One region of the Pararhizobium sp. DWP3-4 genome, then DNA from elsewhere that is predicted to be linked to it. Evidence: predicted binding sites of a transcription regulator. Region 1 holds the regulator's gene; each other region holds the start of a gene.
What was found. Region 1 encodes LexA, which represses DNA repair genes until DNA is damaged. Its sites were predicted from a motif close to TGTTCNNNNTGTGTTCNG; they were not measured.

Region 1 (4,211 bases):
GACCTCGACGACGATACTGTCACGCAGAACGCCGGGCGCTGCGTTGGCAATTTTTTCGCCGTCCCGCCGGCGGCCAAGAAACATGGTGACACCCAACCACACGAGATAGGCGGCGCCGGCGAATTTGATGACATTGTAAACGGCGGGCGCTTGGTCGAGAATCGCCGCCAAACCCAATGCTGTCGCGACGATATGAACGTAGCAGCCCAGATGAATACCGAAGGCCGCCATCAATCCGGCCCGCGGCCCGTGCGCCAGTGTCTGTGCCGTCATGTAGAGAATGGCAGGGCCTGGCATGCAAGCGAAAATCAGAGTCGCAAAGGCGAACGGCATCAACTGTTCCAGTGGCAACATAGCGGCTCCTCCAACCGGTAGCGCCGCCCCTTGTTCAGAACGGCGTTGATGAAGCCATCCCGGTCAAGCCGCGATTCTGTCATCGACGCCGGGAGAAATGCACGCAGGAGGGGTGCAAGAGACATACGGCAGGTGCCGTATTTCGGCATGAACAGGCAGTCGAACTGCCACCAGCGTTAACGGCGGGTTACCGCCATTGCTGGTGATCATTGGGGGCCGCAGCATCAAAATGCGTCATGCGCATTTCACAGGCGATGCATGCCGTGCGGATGGATGATGAGCAGTGATCGTTCGGTGCATATTATGGCGAGATTGTTTCCCCGGCTGCCAAATTATGTTATCGTCACTCCTACGCATTGAGTACGCATTCAGCAGTGGAGCGCCCGTGACCAGCGTGTTGCAGCGTCTGTTCCCCACTTGAACGTATGTGCTGCAAGCCGGCGAAGGAGAATGCAATGCATTACAGCGTGCAGTTTTTCACTTGGACCCCGAAGCAGGGCGTCCATCAGGTCGGATCCACCATCGAGATCGATGCGGTCAACCCGAAGCTTGCGGCCGTGTCACTGCTCGGACTTCGGCTGGACGAAACAGGTGCAGCCAAAAAACTGGCGGTACGCGTCTGGACGAAACCGGATGACAGCAAGGCCGATTGCGCCTGCTTCTATTATCATTGATTAGCCCCGGTCCGTGATATCCCGACCGCAACGGTGGACGCGGAACGCCCATCCATTGTTGCCGACTGCTTGTCTCTTCCTGATCAAGAGTGCCGGATTAAAACAACGGTCCAGAGGTTCTGCCTGAAAAAATCGCGTGGAAGGATTTGCTCGCGCCGTAATCGACCTTGGTCGAAACGGCAACGCCGTTGCTCGTTTCCGCCTGAGACTGACATCTGTGGGAAATTTGGAGGCCTCGCCCGGAATTGAACCGGGGTGCAAGGATTTGCAGTCCTCTGCGTCACCACTCCGCCACGAGGCCTCACGAGTTCAAATAGTCGAACTGTGGCGGCGGTTTAGAATGATCCTAGACAAATCGCAAGAGGATATTTCTCAAAAACGCTCTTGGCCAGTTCCGAAATGATATTTCCGATCTGTCGTCACAACCCTGAGGCGACGCTTAAGTTGGCCTCCGACAAACCGGAACGAGATCACAGCAGCCGATGAAAATTCGCAACGCCCCTGCCCTGATCGATTGGTGCATTACCGAAGGGAATGGAAGGCGGGTTTCGAAAGTCGCCCCATAGTCAGGCGCCATCTCCGCCGTGTTGAATGATGGAGCGGCCCCGCCGCTGGTTGACTTGGCTGAAACCAAGTCCTGCCAAGTACCAAGTTTGAAAGCAGCGCTGAGAAGACGTGATCTCAAATCCAACGCATCGCCAACGCCTTGTCGCTCCGAGCTCTGCGGCCGTTTTCCATCGTCATTCGAGTTTTTTTGCGTTGCAGTGCGCATCGCTCGGTTATCACCTGATCATGCGGGCAGAAGACGTGGTCCGTTCAATGGTAACGGCGGATCAGTCCGACAAGTTTCCCCTGTATCTTGACCCGGTCAGGCCCGAAGATGCGGGTTTCGTAGGCAGGGTTGGCGGCCTCCAGTGCGATCGACGCCCCTTTCCGTCGAAAACGCTTCAGCGTCGCTTCCTCGTCATCAACCAAAGCGACGACGATTTCGCCCGGGCTGGCGCTGTTCGTGTTGCGGATGATGACCGTGTCGCCATCCAGAATACCTGCCTCGATCATCGAATCGCCGCGTACTTCAAGTGCATAATGCTCGCCTGCGCCGACCATCTCGAGGGGCACGGAAATATCATGCGTGTTGTTCTGGATCGCCGAGATCGGCACACCGGCGGCAATCCTGCCCATCACCGGTATCGAGACCGTATCGCTGTTTGCGGCGGCTTTGGCGGGAGCTGCAGGGGCCGGTTGCACGCCAAGACTGCCCTGAATGATGCTCGGTGAAAAGCCCCGCTTGGGTTGGAGGCTCATCGAATAGGCCTCCGGCAACTTGATCACCTCCAGTGCACGCGCACGGTTGGGAAGGCGGCGGATAAACCCCCTCTCCTCAAGCGCTGTGATCAGCCGGTGAATGCCGGATTTTGAGGCCAGATCCAGCGCATCCTTCATTTCATCGAACGATGGAGGCACACCCGACTCTTTCATTCTTTCGTGAATGAACAGAAGCAGTTCCTGTTGCTTGCGGGTCAGCATGAACGATCACTCCAGAATCGAGAAACAAATCAAGAACGAACATTATCTGTTCCATATGTGTTCCGCAAGTGCTTAAAAATCATCGAATGTTTTCAAAGGGCACATGGCGACACAAACGATCGGATCGGGTCCTTTCATCCTACTGTTTTCACCGGAGTATTCCCGCTCGCGCAGAAGTGGGCCGTATTACAGAACCTCTGCACAACCTGGAGCGGTTCGTTTGTAAGGACCGTGGCTCCAAAAAAGACTGATGGATGTAATGGCACGGCATGTCGATGAGCGTGGCAATGTCGTTTTCGCCGGAAAAGACAAACCGAACCGCACAGCTAAATGCCAAAAGGCATGTCAGGATTTCTTGGGCGGCTGGTGTTGCTGGCTTTGAGGTGCGGGAATGTTTAGCAAGAGCACAGAGGTTAATGCCGCGACCCCGAGTCCAGGAGAATGCCCCGGCAGCCGGTGTGGCGACGCGGCCCAATCAAGGAACGATCGACACCCCCTAGCATGATGTCCTGAAACAGCAGCTGTTACGGTGTTCTAATTGGACGCTTGCCATTTTCGCGCCCACCACACCGATAGCCTGCGTCGCCGGCGCCTGACGAAGGCGAGATCATGCGACAGGACAAGGAACCCCAGCGGCACCATCCAGAATCCGAGGACCGGCAGAAACCCGAGGATGCCGCCAAAAATCAACGTGCCGCCGATGGTGATGCGCAATAGACGCGATTGCGGCAGCCGCATCCGCCATGAACCAATGACCAGTTCATGCGTTCGCGCGTCGATGCCGAATTTTTTCGTTTTTTGCGGTTCTGCCATATATTCCACCTATCAAGCGTAAAGCGCGTGCCCGTTATGCTACAGTCCCGCAATGCCAAGGGTTTGGCTCGCAGGCAGCCGGAATGCGCTGCCTCCCACAGATGGGAAGTTCTCCACAGTCTGACAAGATTGTGCGTTTTTTTTGAAAAACCGCTTGGCAAATCGGAAAAGCATTTGTATTAGCAGCCTCACTTCTGCAGGACATACCGCCGCAGATGATCCCTGGTAGCTCAGCGGTAGAGCATTCGACTGTTAATCGACAGGTCGCCGGTTCGAATCCGGCCCGGGGAGCCAGTTTTCAAAGGCCTTGCTGAAAAAGCAAGGCCTTTTTGATTCGAGGCGAATGGGTCGGCCGGTAACCGGCGTGGCATGGTAGTTTGCGGTATCATCGGTCATCGCCACCAGCGGGGCACCTAGCCCTTCGATCATCAACAGCAATGCAAAGGTCGCGGTGTTGTGTCGAATCTCAGCTTCACGAATGCACCGGTTTGGCAGAAGTCCCCGCGCCCTTCGACCTTTGTCAGCAAAAAGAAACCGCGCAAAAACCCGGCTTTCTGTTCAGTGACGGTGAAATTGCGGTTGCCAAAATCTATGTGGTGCGGGGGCGCAATTCGCCTTCGCTAAACAGGCCGTGGGGGATGATACGTGACTGACTTTCGATCCGGTACGGCCCGGTTGCCAGGATTTTCTCTGGGAAGCCAGTGGACTGCCTATCGTCACGGCGAATCGGGAGATGCGCTGTTTCGGCGTATCGATGGCAGCGCTTACGCCAAAGTGTCTACCGGCAGCGGCGTGGCGCTGCTGGATGCCGAGCGGCGGCGGACTGCATGGCTGTCCCCCTTC
Region 2 (4,211 bases), on a different contig from region 1:
GCCTGCCCATGGGTGAAAAACCGCTGCGGCATAATCAAAGCGAGGTGATCCCGGGCGCGGGTCATGGCGACATAAAGCAGCCGGCGCTCCTCCTCCAGTTCCTGGGTCGTGCCGGTTCCAAGATCTGAGGGTATGCAACCGTCGACCACATTGAGCATGAAGACAGCGCGCCATTCCTGGCCTTTGGCCGAATGGATGGTCGACAGGATCAGATAGTCTTCGTCGAGCAGCGGCACCCCGGCCTGGTCGCTGGTGGCGTCAGGCGGATCGAGCGTCAGTTCGGTCAGGAAGCGTTCGCGCGAGGGGTATCCACTGGCGATCTGCTCGAGCTGCAGCAGGTCGGCCTTGCGGGTGTCGGCATCCTCATGGATGCGATCGAGATGCGGTTCATACCAGAGGCGTGCCTGACCGATATCCGAGGGCCAGCCATCTTCGGTCTTGCGCAGGTTTGCGAGCAACTGAACGAAGGATGTCCAGTCTTCGCCGGTCTTGGGCGGAGGCGGGATTTCAGCCAGGGCCAGCAGCGGCTCCGGGTCGGTCGCGATCGTCTCGAGAATATTGCCGGCCGTCTTTGGCCCGATCCCCGGCAGCATCTGCAGCAGGCGAAAGCCGGCGACGCGGTCGCGCGGGTTCTGGGCAAACCGCAGAACGGCCAGCATGTCCTTCACATGGGCGCTGTCGAGAAACTTCAGGCCGCCGAATTTGACGAAGGGAATGTTGCGGCGGGTCAGCTCAACCTCGAGCGGACCGCTATGACTGGACGTGCGGAACAACACGGCCTGGTTCTTCAGCGTCATGCCGGTCTCGCGATTGGCCAGCACCTGGTCGACGATGAAGTTTGCCTGCTCGGTTTCATCCTTGACGGTGACGAGTTTCGGTCGCTCCAGCGATTGCCGGTCGGTCCACAGGTTCTTGGTGAAGCGCTCGCGCGCCAGATCGATGACGCCGTTTGCCGCAGCCAGGATCGGCTGCGTCGAGCGGTAATTGCGGTCGAGGGTGATGATATCGGCGGCCGGACTGAAGGATGATGGGAAATTGAGGATGTTGCGAACGGTTGCTGCCCGAAACGAATAGATCGATTGCGCATCGTCGCCAACCACGGTCAGACCACGACCGCCGGGTTTAAGCGCCATCAGCACCGAGGCCTGAAGCCTGTTGGTATCCTGGTATTCGTCAACCATCACATGGTCAAAGCGGTTGCCAATATCGTCGGCAAGATCAGGATCGCTGACCATCTGGGCCCAGTATAGCAGCAGGTCGTCGTAATCGAGGACGTTCTGGACCTGCTTGGCTTCGACATAAGCAGCAAACAGCTGCTTTAGTTGTTCTTCCCAGGTCACCACCCATGGAAAGTGCTGGCGCAGGATTTCATTCAGCGGTGTCTGCGAGTTGACCACTCGCGAATAGATTGACAGGCAGGTGCCCTTGGTCGGAAATCGGCTCTCGGTCTTGGACAACCCGAGTTCGTGACGGGCAAGGTTCATCAGGTCGGCACTGTCCTCGCGATCATGGATGGTGAAATCTACGTTCAGTCCAATCTGCTCGGCATAGATCCGCAGCAACCGTGCCCCGATCCCGTGAAACGTGCCAGACCAGGCCAGCGCGTCGGCGAGAATGCCGGAATTGGCGCCAAGCACATGTTTGCAGATCCGCTCCACACGGCGCGCCATTTCGGACGCCGCTCGACGGGAAAATGTCATCAGCAGCATGCGCCGCGGATCGGCGCCGTTGACGATCAGATGCGCCACCCGATGCGCCAAGGTATTGGTCTTGCCGGATCCGGCGCCGGCGATGATTAGTAGCGGTCCCGCCACTTGTCCGTCTGCCAGTCCAACGCCGAATTGCACAGCCTGCCTCTGCTGCTCGTTCAGTTTTCCCAAATAGGAAACCGTCATGCCGTGATCCCCGATAGTTGCCAGTCTGTCCCGGCCGTTTTGGTTTGGATGCCCGTCGCATGTGCGTCGCGTTCCTAACTCACCGCCATGCCTACCGTCCGAATCAGAACTGACTCGTCGGGATAACAAGAACAAATAATGAACATATCAGCTGCGATCGCCGCTGGAAAGCCCAGAGCAAGGGTCTGCGTTTGACGGGCTTGGCGCCGTTGTCGCAGAGTTAGTTCGTCTTCCGATGACGGCTTCCAGATGACTGCAGGTTGCGGCGGAAACGTCCGGCACCATCGGCATCGCGCTGCGCCGATGCCGGCGCCCGATAGAGGGAATAGACTTCGGTCAACCAATGGCCGCCACGACACGGTGGCGCATCAGCGTTCTTCCCTCTGAGCCGCTCCCTTTGCTGGGCATCGGCCGAGCGAAACGATGCAGATCATTTCAGCCTTTGCAATGAATTGGTCCAGTGTCATACGTTCGAGAGCCATAGCTTCGTCCCAGAGACTCTCTATCAACACCCCCTCGCGTGTGAGTTTCACGCTGAACGCATTGCCGGTAATGGCTAATTCGTGATGCCCCGCACGGACATTCTTGGCATAGCCAAGGTATTGCTCGCGATCGGCTAAAGTGCGTATGTCACTATCCACGAGTTCTTCAATCAGCGTTCTCACCGATACGTCATTCATCTTTCAAGGAAATTCCGTAGAATTCGAGTAGCAATCTGCCATCCTTGATTCGTAAATCGGCATTTGCCCCACCAGCAACCAACAGTTTTACCATCTCGAGATATCCGTCCCTTCTGTCGCTCGCCGCATAGGCCAATGGCGTGCTGCCGCCTTGATCCTGTGCGTCTACAAAGGCGCCGGCATTGATCAATGCCCGAGCCACATCGATGTGCTTGTAAAGCGCCGCATAGTGGAGCGGTGTCATCTTTCGACGGTCCGACTTATTTGAATCGGCATGCTTTTCAAGCAGCAGATCGACCGTGCTCTTATCATTTTCGATGACGGCGCGAAGCAGAATCGAGCTTCCATCCCTGGCATCGACCGAGTTCACGTCGATGCCTTGCTTGACGAGGACTTTAATCGTCTCGAAATCGTCGATGACGAAAGCCTTTTATAGTTCTTGATCCAATTTTTCAGCCATGGGTCAGTGGATTTGGGGGCAGGGGGCCTGTCGGGACTTAGAAGATGGGGGTAGTCCTAGCCGGCAACGTCGAGGGAGCCAGACTGGAGCTTTTCGACAATCAGCGCAAGCCTGAATGTCGATTTGCACTCGTCATGCGGGGTGCTCAATGCAGACGAGGGCGGCCCTTCCGGCTCTGGGAAATCCACGCTGATCCGCTGCTTCAACCGGCGCCAGCAACAGCGCGTCGCGATCGCCCGCAGCCTCTGCATGGAGCCGGCCGTCATGCTATTTGACGAGCCGACTTCAGCACTGGATCCGGAAATGGTCTCGGAAGTTCTTGATACGATGTCGAGCCTTGCTCGTGACGGCATGACGATGGTCTGCGTCACCCACGAGATGGGTTTTTGCGCGAGCGGTTGCCGATCGGGTGATTTTCATGAATTCCGGCCAGATCATCGAAGAGGGGAGTCCGGAGGAATTCTTCACCAACCCGCAGCATGAGCGTACGAAACTGTTCCTCAGCCAAATTCTCATGCATTGAGAACAAATTCCTAAGTCGAACAGGTAAATCGAGGCCAGTTGTTCGAATCTAATCAAGGCGGTGGAGTTGGACAAGCTTCCAGGCCATGACCTTGTAGCAGGCGAATGGGAGCGGCTATAAGACGAGAGCTGTGCCGTCTCCACCGGAATCCAAAGCAATGAGCAATAGGGCGTTGCCATGTAAGTTTCGGCCGCAATTCGGATACGCCGGGTTGGGTGGTGACGAAACGAACGCCATTCGACGACGGTCCTCATGAGGTCCAGAAGGTCATTCCTTACCTGGAGCGCGCCTTCTTGCACGCAGCCACGGGGTCGCTACCGCGGCCATGGTTGCTGTCATGGCGAGACCGCACAGCACGGCCTTCGACGTTGTGGTCATCGTGCCCTCGATCAACATTGCGTGGACTGCACCACCAAGCACTACGATGCTGACGAGGCTCGCGTGGCCGACGCGCCAGGAACGCGGCGAGAGACGCCGCCGCAACAGAGAGAGTAGCGCGGCTGCAAAGAGAGCCCACATGGATGCCACCCCCCAGACAGAAAACGGTGTTGGCGAGCGCAACAGTAGCGCGTCGACTATGTCGGGAGGGCTGGTGATCCACAGGCCAGCGACGTGAACAACAACGGTCGCGACCAAAAGCACGCCTACTGCAC
Region 3 (4,211 bases), on a different contig from region 1:
CTGGCCAGCGGCCGGTGGCGCTTCTTGGGGTGGCGCCGGTCGTTGGTGAGATCCGACAGGTCGTTGATCACGTAAACGGCCGAGGCAAGAAAACTGAAGGCGAAGAACGCCAGGATGACATTGACCACCGCATCCATGTGCAGAATGTCGTGGTTGAGGATCATCGGCACGCCGATCAACACATTCTTTGCCCATTGATGCACCCGGATCGATTTCAGGGCGGCGAAAGGTGCGGCGCTGCCGAGATCGAGCCGCTCGGCATCATGGGCCCGCCGCCATTTTTCGGCGGCGGCATCGGGTGCCACGACAATCGCCTTGCGCGCGGCATCAAACACCGGCACGTCATCGCGGCTGTTGCCCATATAGTCGAACCCGCCCTCGCCGAACTGTTCGATCAGTTTTTCCCGCTTGCGGCGGCTGGTGAGGTTGATGTCCGTGGTGCTGTGCAGGACGGAGGAAAAAGCGCCGGTATGAGCTGCGACCCCGAGCGCGACGCTTTCGGCGGCGCCGGTGACCAGAATGACTTGCCGGCCGGTTTCGCGTTCGCGTGCCAGGCGTTGAAGTACCGCCTCGCGATAGGGCCAGTCGGCCGCCTGACGTCCGGAGCGCGCAGCAACCTCGTATTTCAGCCGTGCCTTGCCCTTCGCCATCCAGACAAGGACTGCAAACACCATCAACGGATTGCGCAAGAGGATGATCGCCACGCCCTCCCAGAGCGTGTCGGCGGCAAGCAACGTGCCATCGAGATCGACGCACAGCGGAATATGCCGCGTTTCTGTCCGAGCATCCATAGATCAAACCCCGATAATATACCCCTGGGACAGTCCCATGATCAGGTTTCGAAAAAGCAAACAGCGCTCGCCTTAAAGTTTCAAACTACGGCGTTGGTTAACGAATCCCGGATATATTAGGAGCTTCAGTCAAGCCCGATCCAGTTTAACGCATCGCGCCAGTCCGTCATGCGAACGGGGGTGCCATGCGATCCGGTCTGGAACAGCACGAAGCGGCTGGGATAATTGGCTTTCTTCAACGACCGGTAGAACGCAATCTGATCGGCGGCTGCATAGACGCTGTCGTCGCTGCCGTGACTGAAGAAGATCGGCAGTTTCTTTTTGTAGGCGGCACTCTTGTTGAACGTGGGATCGGCAGGCCCCCCCATGATCATCATGCCCTTGAGGGCCGCAACCGCCTGGGGGTTTCGGGTGATGCCCCAGCAGATGAAGCTGCCCATCGAGGCACAGGCTAGCACCACCGGCCTGCCCGGTGATTGCTGTCGGGCAAAGGCGACCAGTCCGGCGATGTCTGCGACACCCGCATCATCGAAGGAGCGGATGCTCGGGGCATAGTAGGCACCGCCGTTTTCAACAGCGAGGTTCTTCAGGCGATTGAAATTGCCGCCGAACGACCAGTCGTTGGCGCCGAGCCGCCGGTCGCCGCCCCGGCCGTGGATGAAGATGACCGTGAATGCCGCACCACTCGGGGCACCGACCCGCAACACATCGAGCGGCCGGTTGGCCAGATCAAGCGTCTCGTTGGCCTGCGCGCGCTTGACACCGAGCGACACATAGGCCCGCCTTACCCGGCGTTCCGGCTCCTGGTCGCGGCCGTGGATATCGCGCATCTTATCGTAATCGATGACGCGGTAATCGCCGTCATCCCCGGTTTCCAGTACCGTTCCGTAGGAAAACAGCTCGTCCTTGAATGGCTTCAGCGGTGCTGCCTGCGCCGGCAAAGCCAAGACGACCATGACAATTGAGGCAAAAACAACGCGAAAGATCAAATGAGCTGTGGACAGGTGCATCCGGAATGTTCCTCTTTTGATCCAAGCCTTGCCATCGGACCTTCCGCAAAGCAACAGTTGGGGCTATTGAAGGCACGATCGGCGTGTTGACGCGTGCGGCTGAGACACAAGGCTGGCCAAGTCGCTCTCGCGCCAGGAATTTGGCAGAATTCCGGCGATTCGTGCAGACATTCATGACGGCCCAGTCCGCACCCCGGCCCGGATCTGAAGCCGCCACCACGGAAAGACATCAAAACAGACTATGACCGACAGCAACGATCTCTTTTCAGCATTGCCCCTGGTACCGAAGCCTGCGACGGATGCCGTCGTGCCGAAGCCGGTCGTTGTGACGCCCGCCGCTCCCGTGGTGGAACAGCGCAGCGGCGCCTCCACGACGCTGAAGGCCGATACCGGCGATTACAATGCCTCGACGATCGAAGTTCTGGAGGGGCTGGAGCCGGTTCGCCGGCGGCCGGGCATGTATATTGGCGGCACCGACGAAAAGGCGCTTCATCACCTGTTTGCCGAAGTCATCGACAATTCGATGGACGAAGCGGTCGCCGGACACGCCAATTTCATCGACGTCCATCTCGACGCCGAAGGCTGCCTGTCGGTCACCGATAACGGCCGCGGTATCCCGGTCGAGAACCATCCGAAATTCCCGGGCAAGTCGACGCTCGAAGTCATCATGACCATCCTGCACGCAGGCGGCAAGTTCGACAGCAAGGTCTACGAGACCTCAGGTGGTCTGCACGGCGTCGGCGTTTCCGTCGTCAACGCGCTTTCGGACATTCTCGAAGTCGAAGTTGCGCGCAATCGCAAGCTCTACCGCCAGCGCTTTTCGCGCGGCATTCCGCAAGGCGGGCTGGAGGAGCTGGGCGATATCCAGAACCGGCGCGGCACCAAGGTGAAATTCCACCCGGACCCGGAGATCTTCGGTTCGCACGCAAAATTCGATCCGGCCCGGCTGTTTCGCATGGCGCGGTCGAAGGCTTATCTGTTCGGCGGCGTCGAAATCCGCTGGTCCTGCGATCCGGCACTGATCGAAGGCACGGATACGCCGGACAAGGCGGTGTTCCACTTCCCCGGCGGCTTGAAGGACTACCTTCAGGCGACGATGGGCAAGGAATTCACCGTCACCCGCGAAATCTTTGCCGGCAAGACGGAAAAGACCGGCGGCCACGGCGCGATGGAATGGGCGGTCACCTGGTATGGCGGCGACAGCGTCGTGCATTCCTATTGCAACACCATTCCGACACCCGAAGGCGGCACGCATGAAGCCGGCTTCCGCATCGCGCTGACCAAGGGCCTGAAGGCCTATGCCGAACTGACGCAGAACAAGCGCGCGGCGATCGTCACTACCGAAGACGTGATGATCTCGGCGGCCGGCATGCTGTCGGTGTTCATCCGCGAACCGGAATTCGTCGGCCAGACCAAGGACAAGCTGGCGACCGTCGAAGCCCAGCGCATCGTCGAAAACGCGCTGCGCGATCCGTTCGACCATTTTCTCGCCGACAACCCGCAGGAAGCCCATAAGCTCTTGGAATGGGTGATCGAGCGCGCCGACGAACGGGTGCGCCGCCGCAAGGAAAAAGAGGTTACCCGCAAATCGGCGGTGCGCAAGCTGCGCCTGCCGGGCAAGCTTGCCGACTGCTCGCAGAATTCGGCCGAGGGCGCCGAACTGTTCATCGTCGAAGGCGATTCGGCTGGCGGCTCGGCCAAGCAGGCACGCAACCGCTCCAACCAGGCGATCCTGCCGCTGCGCGGCAAGATCCTCAATGTTGCCAGCGCCGGCCGTGAAAAGCTTGGAGCCAACCAGCAGATCAGCGATCTCATCCAGGCGCTCGGCTGCGGCACGCGCAGCAAGTACCGCGAGGAGGATTTGCGCTACGAGCGCGTCATCGTCATGACCGATGCCGACGTCGATGGCGCCCATATCGCCTCGCTGCTGATCACGTTCTTCTACCAGGAAATGCCGGAGCTCGTGCGGGGTGGCCATCTTTATCTGGCCGTGCCGCCGCTCTACCGCATCACGCAAGGGGCCAGGACGCTCTACGCCCGCGACGACGCCCATCGGGTGGAACTGATGGAGACGGAATTCAACGGCCGCGGCAAGGTCGAGATCGGCCGCTTCAAGGGACTTGGCGAAATGATGCCGGCGCAGCTGAAGGAAACCACCATGGATCCGGCCAAGCGCACGCTGCTGAAGGTTGCCATCGACGAGGTGGATTTCGAAGGCACGCGCGAAGCCGTCGACAACCTGATGGGCACCAAGGCCGACGCCCGCTTCCGCTTCATTCAGGAACGTGCCGTGTTTGCGGACAACCTGGACATCTAGGTCAAAGCCTTGATAGGCCGATTCAACACGCTGCTGAATTGATTCAACTTTCCGCTCCAACTGACGGAGCGGAAACGATTTTCCCTGCGAGGA
Region 4 (4,211 bases), on a different contig from region 1:
CCATCTCGACGGCAACCGGTTTTTCCGGTGCGGGCTCTATCGTGGCCACTTCGACGGATTGAGTGGGGATCTGTGAAACACTTGGCCGCAACGTCGCGTCCGACAGCAATGCCGGTTCTTTCTCTTTCGGCTGGAACAGCAACGGATCGGAGATCGCAACCGGCGTCAGCTGGCGATCGGAGATCAGCACATGCAAACCACGCCCGGTCATCTTGAACAGCTGTTTGGCAAAGGCGTCCGGCAGCCGCACGCAGCCATGCGAGGCCGGATAGCTTGGAACGTGATTGGAGGCGTGCAGCGCGATGCCCGACCAGGTCAGACGCTGCATGAACGGCATCGGGGCGTTCGAATAGATGTTCGACTTGTGAAACCGGCGTTTTTCCAGGATCGAGAAAATGCCTGTCGGCGTCGAATGGCCGGCTTTGCCCGTCGAGACATTCGACGTGGCGACGACTGTGTTGCCGTCATAGACCACCAGCGATTGCTGGTCCCGCGACACGACGATCTGCAGGGGAGCCTGCTCGCCCGCGAATGCCACGCTGGCAGACAGGGCGGAGGCGAGGCCGAGACCAAATGTAAAACGCAAAACCATGAGGAACATCCGGACGCAACAAACACAACATCAGCCTAGCCTGAGAGGTTTAAGGAAACTTTGCTGCTCCGCGCGGAACACGGGAATGTGAAGCCGGTTATTTTCGCCGGCCCTTGCCGAACGTATAGCCGGTCTCGACCGTCGCCTTGCCGAATTTGTCGCGCAGCGTATTGATCGCGGCTTCCGCCGCCGCGCGCCGCGTCGCCTGCGTATCGACGAGATCGGGCGGATCGGCAAGGTCGGGATTGGAGAGGTCGGAGACACCGATGCCGATCAGGCGGAATTTCGTGCCGTCGGTCTCCTTGTCCAGAAGCTGCATGCCGGTGCGGAAAATCCGGTCGGCAAGCCGGGTCGGGCTGTCGAGACGGCGGTTGCGCGTCCGGCTCTTGAAGTCGGCGGTCTTCAGCTTGAGCACGACGGTCTGGCCGGCAATGTCGGCCTTGCGCAGCCGGTGGGCCACCTGTTCGCTCAACCGGCGCAGATGCGTCACCAGGTCGTCATAGTTACAGAGGTCGTCGTTGAATGTCGTTTCCGAGGAAACGCTCTTGGCTTCACCGTCGATATCGACGGTGCGCTCGTCCTGGCCGCGTGACAGCCGGTAGAGGCGCTGCCCCATCGTGCCGTAGCGCTTCATCAGGTCGGTTTCGTCCATTGTCTGCAATTGGCCTATGGTGCGGATACCGTCGCGCTCCAGGGTTGCCGCAAAGGCCTTGCCGACGCCCCAGATCAGCGTCACTGACCTGTCTTTCAGAAAATCCAGCGCCTCGGCAGCGCCAATGACCGAAAAGCCGCGCGGCTTCTGCAGGTCGGACGCCACCTTGGCGAGGAACTTGCAATAGGACAGGCCTACCGAAACGGTAATGCCGATTTCCTGTTCGATCCGCCGGGCGAATTTTGCCAGTGTGCGGGCAGGGGGATCGTGATGCAGGCGCTCGGTGCCTTTCAGCTCCAGAAAGGCCTCGTCGATCGACAGCGGCTGAACCAGCGGCGTCAGTTCCTGCATCAGCGTGCGCACCTGGCGGCCGACCCGCACGTATTTCTCCATGTCCGGCTTGATGACGACGGCCTGCGGACAGGCCTCCAGCGCCTTGAACATCGGCATGGCGGAGCGCACCCCATGGATGCGGGCGATATAGCAGGCGGTGGACACGACACCGCGCTTGCCGCCGCCGATGATCACCGGTTTGTCGGCAAGGTCCGGATTGTCCCGTTTCTCCACCGAGGCATAGAAGGCGTCGCAATCGATATGGGCGAGCGTCAGCTGATAGAGTTCTGAATGATAGAGCAGGCGTGGGCTGCCGCAGGCCCGGCAACGGCGAATGCCGGCCGGTTGGCCCGTGAGACAGTCTCGGCAAAACCCTGGAAACTGCTGCGCGTCTGTTTGCATCGATCAGAACAAAAGTTGAACATTTTCACGATACGCCCTAAACTGACGAGTCTCAAGACATGGGAAGGCAATCTTTGACCTCCCCAGGAAAGGTCAGCTTGAGCGATTTTTGTGCCCAGCGTCGGTTTTCCGGCCGGCATTCACCGCAGCAGATGCGTGCGGATGATCGCGGCTGCGTCCGTCCAGCGCTCCGCCTTGGCGATACCGTCGCCCGGATCGGGTGCCATCGCCCGGAACTGGTCGTTGGCCATCAGGTTGATCAGCAGGCAATCTGGCGCATGGGTCTGAACGGACTGCAGATTGCGCAGGATATCGTCGATGAATACCAGCGGCACGTCGCGGGCATCGTGCAGGCGCTTGATGATCGGTCCCTTTGGCTCTTCGCTGGCAAGCAGGGGATAGTGCAAGCCGTGGCGGTCGAGCAGCGACCGGCGTGTGCCGCTGTGACGTGGCGGCATCGCGGTCAGGAAGATGATATCCGCTTCAGCGGAAAGCCCGGCCAGGGTATCGACAACGCGATCTGCCGGCGTCTGCCACTGGTCCTGCAGCCGGAAGAAAGTCTCCAGCAGTTCGCTCGTTTTCGCGTCCTCGACCGGCAAGCCGCTGTCAAGCTCTACGATATTGCCATGCAGGCGAAAGGAGCGGGGCAGAAGATCACGGCCGCACGCGCGCAGGAAGTTGCCAAATGGTGTCAGGAATTCAAGCACAACCTCATCGATGTCGCAGACGATCAGCGGCCGGTCGGTCAGACGGATATGGTTGAGATCAAGCGTATCCGTCACAGTCAGAAATCTCCCGGATTGTCCGGGCCAGACAGGATCGCATGGGCACGCACCACATCCTCGGGCCGCGTGCCGGTCGCCGCGCAGAAATCCATGAGGGTCGGCTCATGGCCCATGAGGAAATCGACGATGCCGGCAAGGAAACCGGGGTCGGCGGCGGCTTGGCGCATGGATGATGGATCGGTGCCCGTCAGTGCCAGGAAACGTCCGAGCAGTTCCGGTTCGTTTGCAAGCCAGCCGAGGATGGAAATCGCTGTTTCTTCGGATGGGGTCACGTCCAGATGTCCTTCTTGCATTCGGGCAATTTTCTACGGAATATTACCGGTTTTTCAACCAAATCGCTGTAGCTTCAAGCTTCCGGGGCGATGAGCCCAACCGCGCCGCAACTTATAGCGATGCGACGGCCATGCAAGCCGGAACCGCAAATCAAGGGATCGAAATGCCCAAACAGGTTATGATTGTTGAAGACAATGAGCTGAACATGAAGCTCTTTCGTGACCTGATCGAGGCATCCGGATACACGACGATTCAGACCCGGAATGGTATGGAAGCCCTTGATCTTGCGCGCAAACATCGCCCTGACCTGATCCTGATGGACATCCAGCTTCCGGAGGTTTCCGGGCTGGAGGTGACCAAATGGCTGAAGGAAGACGACGAATTGCATGTTATCCCGGTGATCGCCGTCACGGCGTTCGCAATGAAGGGCGACGAAGAGCGCATCCGGCAGGGAGGCTGCGAGGCCTATGTCTCCAAGCCCATCTCGGTGCCGAAATTTATCGAGACGATCAAGACTTATTTGGGCGATGCCTGATGCAGCGCCAGGGGTTTCCAGCAGGAATGCCCCTCAACGATATTCTTGCGCGTGAAACGGCATTGAAAGTTGAACCGGCTTTCTGTTTCAGGCGCGTATTGGCAGGAAAGATTGCATGACTGCACGGATCCTCGTCGTCGATGACATCCCGGCCAACGTCAAGTTGCTCGAGGCGCGCCTTGTGGCTGAGTATTTTGATGTGCTGACGGCAGCCGATGGTTATGAGGCTTTGGCAATCTGCGAGAAACAGCCGGTCGATCTCATCCTGCTCGATATTATGATGCCGGGTATTGACGGGTTTGAAGTCTGTGAACGGCTCAAGTCGAACCCGCGCACGGCGCATATTCCCGTCGTCATGGTCACCGCGCTTGATCAGCCATCGGACCGCGTGAGAGGGCTGAAGGCCGGCGCTGACGATTTTCTCACCAAGCCCGTCAACGACCTGCAACTGATGTCGCGCGTCAAAAGCCTGGTTCGGCTGAAGAATGTCAGCGACGAGCTGCGCCTTCGCGCCGAAACCGCCCACAATGTCGGTCTGCAGGATATGACCTCTTCGGATCGGCCTGACGAGTTCGGCAATGTCCTGCTTGTCGATGGCAGGGGCAGTTCGCAGGAGCGCATCATCCGGGCCTTGAAGCC

Region 2: a site for LexA is predicted at 2,023-2,040, ahead of ACP7E6_RS28765 (ATP-dependent helicase). Genes of this name have one in related genera too.
Region 3: a site for LexA is predicted at 1,808-1,825, ahead of parE (DNA topoisomerase IV subunit B). Genes of this name have one in related genera too.
Region 4: a site for LexA is predicted at 1,984-2,001, ahead of ACP7E6_RS12060 (DNA polymerase IV). Genes of this name have one in related genera too.

The regions. Positions count from the first base shown of each region.
Region 1 covers NZ_JAFCXF010000001.1:1,049,920-1,054,130, reverse strand. The annotation lists gene ACP7E6_RS05005 (LysE family translocator) at 1-354, opposite strand, end outside; gene ACP7E6_RS05000 (hypothetical protein) at 810-1,028, shown strand; tRNA gene ACP7E6_RS04995 (tRNA-Cys) at 1,256-1,329, opposite strand; gene lexA (transcriptional repressor LexA) at 1,845-2,555, opposite strand; gene ACP7E6_RS04985 (hypothetical protein) at 3,090-3,368, opposite strand; tRNA gene ACP7E6_RS04980 (tRNA-Asn) at 3,588-3,662, shown strand; gene ACP7E6_RS04975 (APH(3'') family aminoglycoside O-phosphotransferase) at 4,044-4,211, shown strand, end outside.
Region 2 covers NZ_JAFCXF010000027.1:1,234-5,444, reverse strand. The annotation lists gene ACP7E6_RS28765 (ATP-dependent helicase) at 1-1,895, opposite strand, end outside; partial or broken gene ACP7E6_RS28760 (damage-inducible mutagenesis protein) at 2,071-2,316, shown strand; gene ACP7E6_RS28755 (hypothetical protein) at 2,264-2,575, opposite strand; gene ACP7E6_RS28750 (ankyrin repeat domain-containing protein) at 2,568-2,975, opposite strand; partial or broken gene glnQ (glutamine ABC transporter ATP-binding protein GlnQ) at 3,249-3,558, shown strand; gene ACP7E6_RS28740 (ferric reductase-like transmembrane domain-containing protein) at 3,826-4,211, opposite strand, start outside.
Region 3 covers NZ_JAFCXF010000004.1:218,060-222,270, reverse strand. The annotation lists gene ACP7E6_RS12880 (UbiA family prenyltransferase) at 1-791, opposite strand, end outside; gene ACP7E6_RS12875 (alpha/beta hydrolase) at 917-1,801, opposite strand; gene parE (DNA topoisomerase IV subunit B) at 2,043-4,118, shown strand.
Region 4 covers NZ_JAFCXF010000004.1:76,372-80,582, forward strand. The annotation lists gene ACP7E6_RS12055 (L,D-transpeptidase family protein) at 1-586, opposite strand, end outside; gene ACP7E6_RS12060 (DNA polymerase IV) at 690-1,979, opposite strand; gene ACP7E6_RS12065 (hypothetical protein) at 2,120-2,767, opposite strand; gene ACP7E6_RS12070 (DUF3572 domain-containing protein) at 2,764-3,036, opposite strand; gene ACP7E6_RS12075 (response regulator) at 3,201-3,572, shown strand; gene ACP7E6_RS12080 (PleD family two-component system response regulator) at 3,688-4,211, shown strand, end outside.